Regions from separate parts of the Hungatella sp. SB206 genome, predicted to be linked through region 2. Evidence: predicted binding sites of a transcription regulator. Region 2 holds the regulator's gene; the other holds the start of a gene.

Region 1 (7,640 bases), 1.8 Mb from region 2:
TTCAATATCCAGGATGAGGATGTTGTATACCGTAAGGCACAGATGGTGGCCAGAGAGCTTCAGACTATCCAGGAGGAGGGGGAAAACCGCATTGCAGTCAATAATTCCATCGGTATCGCCGTCAGCCCCCGCCACGGAACCAGATTTCAGGAGCTGTATGTAAAAGCGGATACGGCCCTGCGGTATGCCAAACAGTCCGGAAAGTCCTGCTACAGCGTGTTTGGAGACAAGATATCGAAAGTCGTCCCCATGGAGTATGTGAACCGGGAATGGCTGCTCGATGAACTGGAGGAGATTGTATACATCAGTGATATACAGGACTATACCTTACTTTATGTGAACCGGGTGGGGCGCGATCTGTTCGGTATGAAGCTGGAAGACTTCGAAAAAAAGAAGTGTTACCAGATGCTTCAGGGAAGAAACACGCCGTGTCCGTTCTGCAATAACGCGAAGCTGGTGAAAGACGAGTTTTTCATGTGGGAATATGAGAATCCCTATTTAAAGAAATACTTTATTGTGAAGGACAAGCTGGTGGAGTGGAATGGCCGTCCAGTGCGCATGGAGATCGCCGTGGACATGGGAAACCATATGATGGGGAACCGGTCAACAACCGCCAAATACCACATGGAGACGGTTATGCTGGAGAGTCTAAGGACTCTGAACAGTGCCGACGACTTAGAGACGGGAATCACACGTATTCTGGAGCTGATCACCCGTTTTTACGACGGAGAGCGGTCTTATATCATCGAGATCGACCGGGAACATGGGTATGCCCATAACATCTACGAATGGTGCAGGGAAGGGGTGCCGCCCCAGAAGGCATCGTTACAGAACGTTGCCCTGGACGCGATCCCTTATATTGTGGAGACTTTCAATAAGAAACAGCATCTGATCATATCGCAGGTGGAAGAACTTAAATGCACGTATCCCAGTGAGTACCAGTTCTTAACGAGGCGGAACGCACACAGTCTGTTTGCCGTACCGTTTGAAGATGAATCTGCGTTTTGCGGATATATCGGAGTGGATAATCCGAATATTAACCAGGATACCATACGTTTCCTGGATTCAATCGCCTATAATATTGCAAATGAGATTAAGAAAAGGCGCCTATATGAACGGCTGGAGTTCGAGGCCGGGCACGATACGCTGAGCGGCCTCTTAAACAGAAGCAGCTTCGTCCGCTACCAGAACAGGGTCCAGAGAAAGTACGGGGAGTCCTGCGGAATGATCACAGCGGATATTAACGGACTGAAACAGCTAAACCAGGATTACGGACATTCCAGGGGAGATGAAACCATCATCACGGTAACTGCGGTCATGCGTTCCTGTTTCCCGGATGGGGAGATATTCCGCCTGAGCGGCGACGAGTTCGTGATCATCGCCATGAACCAGGAGTATGAGGTCTTCATGAAGCATGTCAGGGAGATGGGGATAGAGCTGGATTCGAAGACGCCCAACGGAGTATCCTTAGGTTCCACGTGGGTGGAACACTTAACTGATTTCGATATGCTTCTTCATCACGCGGAAGAGCTGATGCTGGTGAATAAACAGATTTACTACAAGAATAGCGACGATGTGCGCAAACACTATTCACCGGAAGGGATGAAGCTTTTAGTCCATGATGTGGAGCAGGGATATTACCGGCTCTATCTTCAGCCCAAGTTCGATCCGGAGACGGGAACGGTGCATTCTGTGGAGGCGCTGTCACGGTATCAGGCGCCGGGCCATGAGCTGCAGTCCCCGGTTAAATTTGTATCGCTGCTGGAAAAGATGAAGCTTATCCGGTATCTCGATTTTTATATGCTGGAGGAGGTGTTCCGTCTTCTCTCCAGGTGGAAAGCGGAAGGCAGGCCCCTGATTCCCGTCTCTGTGAATTTCTCCAGAATTACTCTGCTGGAAAGCGATTTATTCCAGATGCTGACAGAGATTAAGAACAAATATGATGTTCCCAGCAGCCTGGTGATGATAGAAATCACGGAGAGTATCGGGGATTTCGAACACAAGGTGATAGAGGCCGTCGGTTCGAAGCTCCGGAAAGCGGGGTTCCGCATATCACTGGACGATTTTGGGGCGGACTACGCCAATATGTCCATCCTGTCCATCATGCATTTTGATGAGGTGAAGCTGGATAAATCGCTGATTGAAAATCTGGTGGGGAATGAAAAGAATCAGATTGTTGTGAAGTGTATCATTGAGATGTGCCGCAGCCTTCATGTGGACTGTGTGGCGGAAGGGGTGGAGACAAAGGAACAGCTGGAGCTCTTAAAGGCCTACGGCTGCACCACCATCCAGGGCTACTATTACAGCAAACCCGTGGAGGTGGAGCAGTTTTCGGTGTAATATTAAAACCAGAACCAGTCGAAGGAATCCCATTCCTTCTCCAGCTCGGAAATCTGTCTTCCGATCTTTTTAAAGCGGTGTGAGGCTACAAAGTACTGTACTACGTGGAAGACACCGAGTGTAAACAGGATAGCGCCCATCATCATGATCATGGCAGCTGCCGTGGCAAAAGGATTGAAGACAGCCAGAGCGCCTAAGAGGATGGTTAAAACAGCCGTGATTAAGTTAAACCACCAGGAATCCAGGCCAAACTTTTTAAGCTTCACAGAGGTCTTAAGACCTATAATTCCATAGACGGCCAGAAAGATGCCGAGGATAAGCGGAAGTATGGAGGTTGCGGCCAGCGGTTTAAAAAGAAAAATTACTCCGAATACGATGGGCAGAACCGCCAGCACACACTGCAGCCAGTAATTGGCAAAGTGATTTTTGAACCGGGTAACTTCAAACAGTTTTGTGACGCCGTAGACGATGAAACAGACGCCTGTACAGATGCCGGCCGTCGCCAGTGTGGGTCCGGGCAGCAGAAGCAGCAGAAGGCCCAGCAATGCGGCGCAGATGGATATGACAAGGTATGAGCGTTTCATTTCTTTCCAGATCATAGTAATTCTCCTTTTGTAATTGGACATTGGGATACCGGTGTTTTGTTAAAACAGGGCGGGCCGTCTTCTGCGGCCCGCCCTGTTCCGGGATGGAGGGCTTTTTCGTCCCGGGATTTGCCTGTTATTCGATTAAGATGCGGTGTGTTTCCTCAACCTGCTTCTGGGAGGTCTTCGGAAATTCCAGATGAAGGATACCATCCTCGAAGCGAGCCTTCATATCTTCCTGTTTTACAGCCTCGCCGACATAGAAGCTTCTCTGGCACGAACCGCTGTAGCGTTCCTGGCGAACGTACTTACCTGTTTTCTCGTCCTTCTCGCTTCGTTCCATACCGCGTTCGGCGGAGATGGTTACATAGCCGTCGCGAAGGCTGACGGTGATCTCGTCTTTCTTAAATCCGGGCAGATCCATATCGAGTTCATAACCGTTTTCATTCTCTCTGATATCGGTCTTCATCAGATTCTTTTCCCGTTTCCCGAATATCGGGCTCTTGAAAGCATCTTCCATAAAGTCGTCAAATAAGTTTTCTCCAAAAATACTAGGCATCATCATAAGTCATTCCTCCTAAAATGAATTTCTTATATGTGTTGACACCTTGTCGGCAGCACATATATGGTTAAAAGTCGGCCACCTTTTTCATTGTGGTGCTCCTTTTTGTTACAATTACGTTATAGCACCATTTGTTAGCACTGTCAACAGCAGAGTGCTAATTTTATGCTTTTTTCACAGAAAATTCATATTGTAAATACAATTTAAAGAGCTTGTTCCATAATGACCGTTATTAAGCAAAAAATAATTGTTTGAAATAGGAGGCATGAACTTGTATGAATGGATAAACTATCATATAATAGCACAAAGGAGAATTTTATGAAGAATTATATTGTACTGGATTTGGAATGGAATCAGAGCCCTGACGGAAAAGAGGGGACGATTGACCATTTTCCTTTTGAAATTATAGAAATCGGAGCTGTCCGCCTGGATGAAGCGTTTCAGGAGACCGGGCAGTTTTGCCGTCTGATCCGGCCGCGGGTCTATCCGCAGATGCACTACCGGATCTCCGAGGTAACCCATATGGACATGGCCGAGCTGGAACGCAATGGTGAGACGTTTGTGGCTGTCATCAGGGACTTTCTCGAATGGTGCGGGAACGACTGCGTGTTCTGTACCTGGGGGTCCATGGACTTGACGGAGCTGCAGAGAAACATGGCGTTTTACGGCGTGGAGATTCCATTCGACAAGCCCCTTCTCTATTACGATGTCCAGAAGCTCTACAGCCTTCTTCAGGGAGACGGAAAACAGAAGCAGTCGCTGGATATCACGGCCCGGGAACTGGGAATCATGGAAGACCGTCCCTTCCACCGCGCGCTTGACGATGCCCATTACACGGGGCGTGTCATGGCAGCCATGGACTTTGAGCGGGTGATGGAATACTGGTCCACCGATTATTACCGGCTTCCTGAGAGTAAGGAAGAGGAGGTCTACCTCATATTTCCCGGATACTCTAAATACATTTCAAGGACATTTGAGACGAAAGAGGAGGCGATTGCGGACAAGACGGTCACCGATTTAATCTGTTACCGCTGCAACCGTATGCTCAGAAAGAAGGTCCGCTGGTTCTCTGTGAATCAGAAGTTCTACTTTGCCCTGGGTGTCTGCCCGGAGCACGGATACTTAAAAGGGAAGATCCGCATGAAGCGCAGTGACGACGGACGAGTCTACGCCGTAAAGACCATGAAGCTGGTAGACGAGGAGGGGGCGCGTCAGATCAGCGAGAAGAAGGAAGAAGCGAAGAAGAAGCGCATTGAAAAGACGAAACACAGAAAACAGAAGACGAATATAAAAATGCGGGGAAGCGATTAATTTTCGCTTTCCCGCATTCTGTATCCAACGCCTATTTCTGTATAAATATATTGAGGTTCCGCAGGATTGATCTCCAGCTTTCTGCGGATATGAGCCATATTGACCCGCAGGATCTGATTGTTGCTGTCCGCAAATGGACCCCAGATTCTGCTGATGATGTAATCATAGGTGAGAACTTTCCCGGACTGCTCGGCCAGCAGGGAGACCAGCTTGTACTCAATCTGGGTTAAGTGGACTTCCTTATCCTTAAGCGTGACGAGGCGTTTGTCAAAATCAATGACCAGATCCCCGCTGCGGTAGGTTGGCTGAACAAGAGTTCCATCTCCGGTGCTGACGGTTGGCTTGCCATGACGAAGCGCGGTGCGGATGCGCGCCAGAAGCTCGCTGGTGCCGAAGGGCTTCGTAATGTAGTCGTCTGCGCCGAAATCCAGGGCCGCGACCTTTTCCTGCTCCTGGGTTCTTGCGGATATGACGATGATCGGGATGTTGGACCAGCTGCGCACATTCTTGATGATGTCGATTCCATCCAGGTCGGGCAGCCCCAGATCCAGAAGGATCATGTCCGGGCAGCAGGCGTTGATCAGAGACAGGCCCTCTTTTCCGCTGACGGCGGTGAGTACCTTGTAATCATGAGTCTCCAGTGCCGCCTCGATAAAACTCAGTATGTTCTTCTCATCTTCTATAATAACGATCGTTAACTTACTCATAGATATCTTCTCCTAACGGTAACGTAAATGTGAACCGGGCTCCCTGTTTTTCATTTGCGGCTGTTATGGTGCCGCCGTGGGCGGTAATAATAGTTTTGCAGATGGACAGCCCGATCCCCATTCCTTTGTGGGAATCTCCGCTGCTGTTCGGGGATGGCGTGTAGCCGTCAAACAGTGTGTCCAGCCGCTCCGGCGGAATTCCGGTGCCATGATCCGTGATGTCAAACCAGGCCAGACCGTCGTGAACGGTGATATTAAAATCGATGGGTTCATCCGAGTGCGAGTGATAGACCGCGTTTTCCAGCAGGTTTATGATAACCTGCTCGATCAGGGTGGCGTCCATGGGCACCATGATGAATTCATCCGGTACGGTGACATGAACGGTAGCGTCGGGAAGGCGCTTGTGAAACCGCTGTACTGCCTCTGAGGCCACCTCCTCCAGCGGTTCTGAGGATTTCGTCACCTGGGTCTCGGTATCGCGGATTCTGGTGACGCTGAGCAGATTCTCCACCATGTTGAGAAGCCAGTTGGCATCTTCGTTGATGTTGGACACCATGACGGTCTTTTCGTTCTCTGTCATATGGTCCATGTTTTCCAGGTAGGCGCTGCTGGCGCCGATGATGCCGGTCAGCGGAGTCCGCAGGTCATGGGAGACAGCTCTCAGCAAGTTGGCCCTCATCGTCTCCTTTTCGGCCTCCATCAGGATGTGGTTCTGCTCTTTTAAATGGGTGGTGGTGGTGCTTGTAATACCGGAGATCAGAAGCATGGCAATGAAGGTTACCGGATAGCCATCCAGTGTAAAATCCAGTTCCATAAACGGATACGTAAACACGTAATTCACACAGATAACACCGAAAACGGAGGCTACGATTCCAGGTACGTAGCCGTCGGTGTAGCGCGCCGTCAGCATGACCGCCAGCATGAAGACGATCCCCACATTTGTCCGGTTTCCCCCGACAAAGAGAAACAGAATCGAACAGAAGGTAGCACCAAGCAGGAAAACCGATGTGACGACGATATTCCGGATTAAATCTTCTTTTGGCATCTTGCCTTGTCTTTTTATCCTCATTGTCTTTTACTGCCTTTCCGCGGATTATTTGAATTTTAAATGCCGGTTTCCGCGGCCTTTCTTTCGTTTGGACGTGTAGGCGCTGCGCCTCTGTTCCATCAGGTTGTTGAATTCATCGGCGGATACGCCGGAATCCTGCAGACGTTTTAACCTCTGTTCATGACGGAAATGGTATTCCTGGGCCTCCCTGTTCTTTCTGAGGATCAGGAAGGCGATGAGCGCGCCAAGGAGCACGACGCCGGCGACACTGCCGAGAATGATCCAGGCGATGACCGGTATCTCAAAGGGTCTTAATGCCTTTTCTCTGTAATCCTCAGTCTCTTTTGGAAGCTCTGTCTCGCCCTGAGGGTTCACTCCCTCCGGAGCACTGGTTCCGTCTGATGACGGTGCGGCGGCTCCGCCGTTCTCTCCGCTGCTGGCTGTATCAGGTGCGGCAGCTTCTGTCTGGGCGCCGGAGTTCTCCGAACCGGCAGCAGTCTGATTGGAGCCATCCGAAGTTTGCCCGGCTCCTGCCGCGGATTCGCCTTCCTTGAGGGCGGCCGGAACCTGATGGGAGGACGCGGCGCTTTCAAACAGTGCTTGGTTGGTCTCCAGATAGGTACAGCCGATCTGGCGTTCATTGTAACGGTAGCAGATTTTGGCAATCGCGTTATCGGGGTCGCTGTCTGAGATATCATAGCTGAGCGTTGCCTCGGCGTCGGAAAATTCGGCCGTTTTCGGAAGAATGATCCGTCCGTCAGGATCTAAAATGAGCGCCGCGGGCTTATCCAGGGTGAGGCCGCCGAAGGTTAAATCACTGCTTACGGGGCTGTATTTCGTCTCGTGATCCGCCGCTCGGACGGAGACAAAGTTCTGGAATCCAAAGTCCAGCAGATTCTTAGTATCGGTCCAGTACTGAGGCGTAGATCCCTTGAGGATGACGGCAATAAGCTTTAAACCGTTCTTTTTGGCACAGGTGACCAGCGTGTTGCCCGCCAGTGTGGTGTAGCCGGTTTTGCCGCCCACGATGCCGGGATAGTAGTACGGCGTACTCTTCTTAAGCATCTTATGGCCCGGATAGATGGTCA
Region 2 (7,640 bases):
CAGCGCCTTCACCACATACCGCTGGATCAGCGTCTGAACCGCGCCCCGGTTGTAGAGGCCGGTCAGCGAGTCCTGTTCCGCCAGCTCCAGCAGCCGCTCCTTTTCCCGCTTCTCCTTGTCGATGTCCGCGATCAGTCCGATGGCCCGTGCCGGCCGCTTGTCCTGGTCCGTCTGAAGCGTGTAGCGCACCCTGCACCAGATAAAGCGCCCATCCTTTGTGGCTATCCGGATCTCATTTTCCCCGTAGGGGGATCCTAAGAGGACTTCTTTCTGCATCTGCACAAAGATCTTTTTATCATCGTTATGTAAATTGCCCCGTCTCAATACCTCTTCCGATATGTGATTACGGACCACCTGATATCCGAATTTTTTGATCCAGTTCGGCGAGCAGGTCAGTGTATCGCTCTTGATATCCCACTCGAAAATAATGTCTGTCGCCTGATTTAAGATAATCTGGTACCGTTCCAGACTCATCTTCAGCTCCTCATCCGCCTTTCTGCGCTCTGTAATGTCGATCAGAATGCAGTAAAAGACGGGCTGTCCGTCCCGCATGACCAGCTGTCCATTATCCTGAATGACAAGATAACTTCCGTCCTTGCAAATCACACGGTATTCGATCTCCTTGGTGTTTCCGTTCTTCATCTGACGGATCACGTCCAGACGCGTGCTCTGTAAATCTTCCGGCACGATCATCCGGCTAAACTTATTCTCAAGGACCATCTCCATCTCATCTCTTGTATAGCCGAACATCTTTAAAAAGCCATCGCTGTAAAATATAAGCTCCAGGTCCTCATCGTCCCTGCAGCAGATAACGCCGCCGGGGATATTCTGAATCAGCGCGTCCAAGTTAGAGTTTTTCTCCTCCAGTTCCTTTGACTGCAAACCGACCAGACTCCGCAGCACCCGCACATCTTCCTGTGTCATTCGCTGCAGGTCGGATTCCCACGCACGGTTCGGAAGAGAGTGATGAAGTCTCATCATATATCCGACGCCGTCCTCAAACCGGCAGATGCCCGTTGCGCGCACCACATGCTCGCCGTCCTCCAGACCCCCCCGGATTCCTCTGACGTAACAGCTTCCTGAAAAGGAATAAATATGTCCGGCGAGAAGCGATACCGCATAATCCGCATTCAGAATCTGATAATCGTACTTCTTTCCGTTCTGATCCGCCTTAAAGACGTTTAAGATGTTCTCACGTCCCTTTACTGTATTGTATCTTCCTGCACCAGTCCATTCGATATCGTCAGAAATCATCTGACCGACCTGTTCCATATCCTGCTCTTCCAGACAGACCTGGTGAAACCGCCTGACAAACTCTAAAACCTGCCGCTCTTCTTCTGTCATCCCTTACCCTTTCCGGATTTCCCCAAAACCGAAACTGATACGTTTCTTTTACTGATTCCTATTTTACTGGTTTTTACTGTTTTTTACAAGATAGAACCAATTATATTTTGTGTATTGTATAAAATTGTAAGGATTCATAAATTTTTATATGAATTTTCAGTAAATGAAAAGGCCGCCATCAGGGATTACTGCCTGATGACGGCCTTATCGATAACTGCTATTTAAAAATTCCTTTTTTCTTATGCTTCTCGCCCTCGGAGCTGTCGCCGCCCATCGCCTCATCGAACCTGCGCAGCGCCTCCTTCTGAGCTTCATTCATACGCTCTGGCACCTGTACAACCAGTGTGACATAATGGTCGCCGCGGACTGCCTTGTTTCTCAGAGACGGAACGCCCTTGCCCTTTAAGCGAACCTTGGTGTCTGTCTGGGTTCCGGCCTTCACCTCGTATTCCACGTCTCCATCCACCGTCTTGATACGGATCGGACCGCCCAGCGCCGCCCTGGTAAAGGAAATCGGCACGGTGGAGAAAATGCTGGTATCCTGACGTTTGAAGATCGGATGGCCGGATACTACGGCCTCGACCAGTAAGTCGCCCCGCTCTCCGCCATTGGTTCCAGGTTCACCGGCTCCGGCCAGACGCACGCTCTGTCCGTTATCGATGCCCGCAGGAATCGTGACCTTAAACTTCTTACGCTTCGTAATATATCTGGTTCCATAACAATCCGGACATTTTTCTTTTATGATACGGCCTGTTCCGCCGCAGTCCGGACAAGTCTGGACATTCTGTACCTGACCAAAGAAGGACTGCTGGGTATACATGATCTTACCTTTTCCGTTACACTTCGGACAGGTAACGGGTGAGGTTCCCGCTTTCGCCCCGCTTCCGTGACACGACGCACATTCCTCTTTATAATTAAGCTCGATCTCTTTTTCGCATCCGAAAATCGCATCTTCAAATGTGATCCGGACACTGGTCCTGACATTGGCGCCCCTCGATGGTCCATTATAACGGGCACCGCTTCTGGATCGTCCGCCGCCAAAAATATCGCCGAAGATATCGCCAAAGATATCTCCCATATCTGCGCCGGAAAAATCGAAACCGCCGAATCCGCCCGGTCCGCCGTTTCCGTCAAACGCAGCGGAACCAAACTGGTCGTACTGGCGTCTCTTATCGGGATCACTGAGCACGCTGTACGCCTCCGAAGCCTCTTTAAACTTCTCCGCTGCGGCAGCGTCGCCGGGGTTCGTATCAGGATGGTATTTTTTTGCTAATGCCCTGTAGGCCTTCTTAATCGCCGCATCGTCTGCGTCTTTGGGAATGCCGAGGACTTCATAATAATCTCTCTTTTCTGCCATCTTAGGTCTACCTTTCACTTATCGCTTTACCTGTTTCCGGCCCTTCATGCCTGCCGGACAGCCAGATATGAAAACTGCGGAAAAAGTGCTGTATCACTACAACACTTTTTCCAAAGCCCAGTCAACTGACCAGACTATCTTACACCTCTTTGTAGTCTCCGTCAACTACATCGCTGTCCTGATAGGAAGCTCCGCCGCCTGCGTTATCCGCACCAGCGCCCATATCTGGGCCGGCACCTGCAGAACCCTGGGCAGCCTCATATACTTTTGCAAACAGTGCCTGAGCGCTGTTCATCAGCTTCTCTCTGCCAGCCTTGATGTCTTCGATCTGCGCGTCTGTCATCTCTTCGATCGGAGCTCTGTTGATGGCTTCTTTTAAAGCGTTTAAATCAGCTTCTACGGCAGCCTTATCATTGGCGTCAATCTTGTCGCCTACTTCCTGTAAAGCCTTCTCTGTCTGGAATACCATGGAGTCGGCGTCATTTCTCGCATCAATGCCTTCCTTGCGCTTCTTATCCTGAGCCTCGAATTCAGCCGCTTCTTTTACAGCCTTATCGATATCATCATCGGACATGTTAGAGCCGGAGGTGATGGTGATATGCTGTTCCTTGCCTGTTCCAAGATCCTTAGCGGATACGTTTACGATACCGTTGGCATCGATATCAAAGGTAACCTCGATCTGCGGAACGCCTCTTCTTGCAGGCGGAATTCCGTCTAAACGGAACTGGCCGAGTGTCTTGTTGTCTCTTGCAAACTGTCTCTCGCCCTGTACAACGTGGATATCAACCGCTGTCTGGTTGTCAGCCGCTGTGGAGAAGATCTGGCTCTTCTTTGTCGGGATTGTGGTGTTTCTCTCAATCAGTCTTGTCGCTACGCCGCCCATGGTCTCGATGGATAAGGACAGTGGAGTAACATCCAGAAGAAGGATATCGCCTGCGCCGGCATCGCCTGCCAGCTTACCGCCCTGGATGCTGGCGCCGATCGCCACACACTCGTCAGGATTTAAGGTCTTGGACGGTTCTTTTCCTGTCAGCTGTTTTACTTTTTCCTGTGCTGCCAGCATACGGGTGGAACCGCCTACCAGCAGAACTTTTCCAAGCTCGGAAGCTGTGATTCCGGCATCTCTTAATGCGTTCTGTACCGGAACAGCTGTACGCTCGATCAGATCGAGTGTCAGCTCGTCAAATTTCGCTCTCGTTAAGTTCATATCGAGATGCTTCGGGCCTTCTGCCGTAGCAGTGATGAACGGTAAGTTGATGTTGGTGGTTGTGGAGGAGGATAATTCCTTCTTAGCCTTCTCTGCAGCTTCTTTTAATCTCTGCATAGCCATCTTGTCACCAGATAAGTCTACGCCCTCTGTCTTCTTGAATTCGTCTACCATCCACTGGGTGATGCGGTTGTCGAAATCATCGCCGCCCAGACGGGTGTCGCCGTTTGTGGAAAGCACTTCGATTACGCCGTCGCCGATTTCGATGATGGAAACATCGAATGTACCGCCGCCTAAATCGTATACCATGATCTTCTGCTCTTTTTCATTGTCAAGGCCGTATGCCAGCGCTGCTGCCGTCGGCTCGTTGATAATACGCTTTACATCAAGGCCGGCAATCTTGCCTGCGTCCTTGGTTGCCTGACGCTGTGCGTCGTTGAAGTATGCAGGAACCGTGATAACGGCCTCTGTTACCTTCTCACCCAGATAAGCCTCTGCGTCAGCTTTTAACTTCTGCAGAATCATCGCGGAGATTTCCTGCGGTGTGTAGTTCTTTCCGTCGATCGCTACCTTGTAGTCTGTACCCATATGTCTCTTAATGGAAGAGATGGTTCTGTCCGCATTGGTAACCGCCTGACGCTTTGCAGGCTCACCTACCAGTCTCTCACCGTTTTTTGTAAATGCTACGATAGATGGTGTTGTTCTTACCCCCTCACTGTTCGGAATAACAACCGGTTTTCCACCTTCCATAACAGCCACACAGCTGTTAGTAGTACCTAAGTCAATACCAATAATCTTGCCCATAGTTTTTTCCTCCTATAATTGTCTTTACTCTCAATTTTATCATTTAATAAAGGTATGTTCAGCTCATCTAAGCTCGAAAGAACCTCGCTAAGATTCGTGAACGACGTTCGCACTAAACCCGAAAAGACCTCGTTAAATGCTCACAGTCAATTGGCTACCTGAACCATGGAGTGTCTCACCACGGTATCCCGGTAGGTATAACCCTTCTGAAGTTCCATGGCGATCGTGTTCTCGCCAAGGGATTCGTCATCAATATGCATCACTGCGTTGTGGAAATTCGGGTCAAATGGCTGACCCACTGCTTCGATCGGTTTTACACCTGCATCTTCCAGCGTCTTCATAAGCTGTCTATATATTTTTTCCATTCCTTCTGCAAACGGAGCGCCCTTATCCTCCTCCGGAACGGCTGCAAGGCCTCTCTCGAAATTGTCGACCACCGGAAGTATCTTTTCAATGATATCTCTGGCACCGATTTCAAACATGGCAGATTTTTCTTTTTCTGTCCTCTTTCTGTAGTTATCGAACTCGGCCATATTCCGCTGCAGACGGTCGGTCAGTTCCTCTATCTTGATGTCTCTCGGATCTTTCTTCTCTTTCTTCTTTCCAAAAAATCCTTTTTTCTCCGGTTCTGTCTGCTTTTCTTCTACCGGCTCTTCTTCTCCGTTTTTTTCCTCAGCGGCATCCTCGGCACACGCGTCTGTCTCTGCGGCCTCTTTTTCGCCTTTTTCTATTTCCTTTTCAACGGAACCGGCGTCTTCAGCCTTCATGGCCTCTTCTACCAGTTCCTCTTCTATTCTCGTCTCTTCGCTGCTCACTGTTCTTCCCTTCACCTTTCATCTTTTTTCAGGATTGAATCCAGCTGCGTCATGAGATTCCGCAGCGTATTCAAAACCTTTTCATAGTCCATACGCTTTGGACCGATGATACCGATCGTTCCCCTCAAGCCCTCGCCCAGCTCGTAATTCGCTGTGACGATACTGCAGTCCCTCATCGTCTGCACCGGCGCTTCCTCGCCGATATAGACCTGAATTCCCGAACTGCTTTCTGAACTGTTCACATCATCGACCAGCTCCTGAAGAAGTTCTTTCTGTTCCAGCGTACCGATCAGACGGCTTGCCATCTCTCCGTCGCTTAACTCCGGATACTTGAAAATGTTCGTGGCGCCGCTGGTGTAAATCTGCAAATCATCGTCGTCCGCCCGGATTGCTTCCGCAACCTCGCCCAGAACCCGGTCGACCACCTCGCTGTGTATGCCGGCCTGCTCCTTTAATCTGCTGATCACGTCCAGATTGATTTCCTCTATGGTCAGCCCGTTTAAGGCATTATTAAGAAGAATGTTAAGATTTAAAAGCCCTTCATCGCTTAGCTGCTGGCTGACGGGGATCATGGTGTTCTTAATCATGTTTCCCTCTACAACGATGACCACCAGAAGCTTTCCATCATCAACCTTGGACAGCTGGATGAATTTCAGCTTGTTTCTGTGATACTGGGGAGCGCTGATCAAAGCCGCGTAATTCGTGTTCTGCGCCAGGATTCTTGCCATCTGCTTCAGCAGAAGCTCGACCCGGTCCACACGCTTTAGCATCAGGTCCTTGATTTCAGTAAACTCTTCTTCTTTCTCCTGCATGATCTGATCCACATAAAAACGGTATCCCTTATCGGAGGGAATCCGCCCGGCCGACGTATGCGGCTGTACAATGTATCCCAGCTCCTCCAGATCAGACATCTCATTCCGGATCGTGGCTGAACTCAAATTCAGATCGGTGTACTTGGAAATAGTTCTGGAACCAACCGGTTCGCCAGTTTCTAAGTACGTTTTAATAATAGCCTTCAAGATCGTAACCTTACGGCCGTCCAACTGGTCCTTATCGTTCAACCCGCCACACTTCCTTTCTGAGTCTTTCTGTTAGCACTCAACGTTTGGGAGTGCTAACATCTTCATTTCATAATATATTCTTTTTTCCCTCATTTGTCAATACATTCGATTGAAAATTTTTTGAGAATTTTCTGTGAACTTCTTCTTTATAAATTATAAAGCATTTTAATGAAGTAAGACAAATGTTACAAACGTATTGCCAGTATTTCCTTGACATTTAACATTTTTGTAATATAATGAAAATTGATACACCATAACAACGCATTTTTCTATCATATTTCACGGAAAAATCATAATATTGCGAGGTAAATCATGAAAAAGAAATCAGGAAAGCTTCTTCTGATGCTGTGTGTGACGCTCCTCTGTACCCTGTTTTTATCCATAACAGCTCTGGCTGCCGAAGAAAAAGGCGCTCTCACAGCCGTGGATGGAAACCATATTACAGGGTGGCTGAAGGACAACGCGGAATCCGGCGAGACGGCAGCGGTTGAACTGCATATTTACAAAGACGGAGCCGCCAAAGCGGCAAAGGTCATCACAGTACCGGAAGAAAGCTACAGCGAAGAGGCAGGAAAGTCCTATGGAGACGGCTGTCGTGCATTTGACTATAAGATCAACTGGGAAGAAATAGGCGGAAGCGCTTATAAAGTAGAAGCCTGCCTGGTAACCGGAGATGAAAAAACACTTCTTACCGGCTCCCTGGAATACAAACCGGCACCAGAAGCCTTAAAGAAAACTGAAAGCACCAGCGAGGAGATCGGCCCTGGAATCCCGAAAAAAGAGGAGAAACCAGTGGAAGAAACCTTCGGAGGATATAAAAAAGGAGAGTCCCTCGGGATCTTCAAGACCACCGGATACTGTGGATGCAGTAAATGTTCCGGCGGCAGCGGCCTCACCTATTCCGGTACCGTGCCGCAGGCAAATCACACCATATCAGCAGACATCACCGTACTTCCCCTGGGAACAAAGGTAATAATCGGTGAAACTGTTTACACGGTAGAGGACATCGGAAGCGGAGTGGACGGCCATACCGTAGATCTCTACTTCTCAAG

Evidence for each region. Region 2 encodes HrcA, which represses chaperone genes, less so after heat shock. Its sites were predicted from a motif close to TGTTAGCACTCNNNNNNNNNGAGTGCTAACA; they were not measured.
Region 1: M1L66_RS33320 (Hsp20/alpha crystallin family protein) is a predicted target of HrcA. The motif match lies at 3,619-3,649, and genes of this name have one in related genera.

What each region holds. Positions count from the first base shown of each region.
Region 1 is NZ_CP096603.1:7,410,972-7,418,611, reverse strand. Features, by position in the region: gene M1L66_RS33330 (EAL domain-containing protein) at 1-2,340, shown strand, start outside; gene M1L66_RS33325 (HdeD family acid-resistance protein) at 2,343-2,939, opposite strand; gene M1L66_RS33320 (Hsp20/alpha crystallin family protein) at 3,061-3,489, opposite strand; gene M1L66_RS33315 (3'-5' exonuclease) at 3,805-4,797, shown strand; gene M1L66_RS33310 (response regulator) at 4,794-5,504, opposite strand; gene M1L66_RS33305 (sensor histidine kinase) at 5,497-6,573, opposite strand; gene M1L66_RS33300 (D-alanyl-D-alanine carboxypeptidase family protein) at 6,598-7,640, opposite strand, start outside.
Region 2 is NZ_CP096603.1:5,626,750-5,634,389, forward strand. Features, by position in the region: gene M1L66_RS24915 (diguanylate cyclase domain-containing protein) at 1-1,344, opposite strand, end outside; gene dnaJ (molecular chaperone DnaJ) at 1,562-2,701, opposite strand; gene dnaK (molecular chaperone DnaK) at 2,841-4,712, opposite strand; gene grpE (nucleotide exchange factor GrpE) at 4,859-5,479, opposite strand; gene hrcA (heat-inducible transcriptional repressor HrcA) at 5,539-6,588, opposite strand; gene M1L66_RS24940 (3D domain-containing protein) at 6,901-7,640, shown strand, end outside.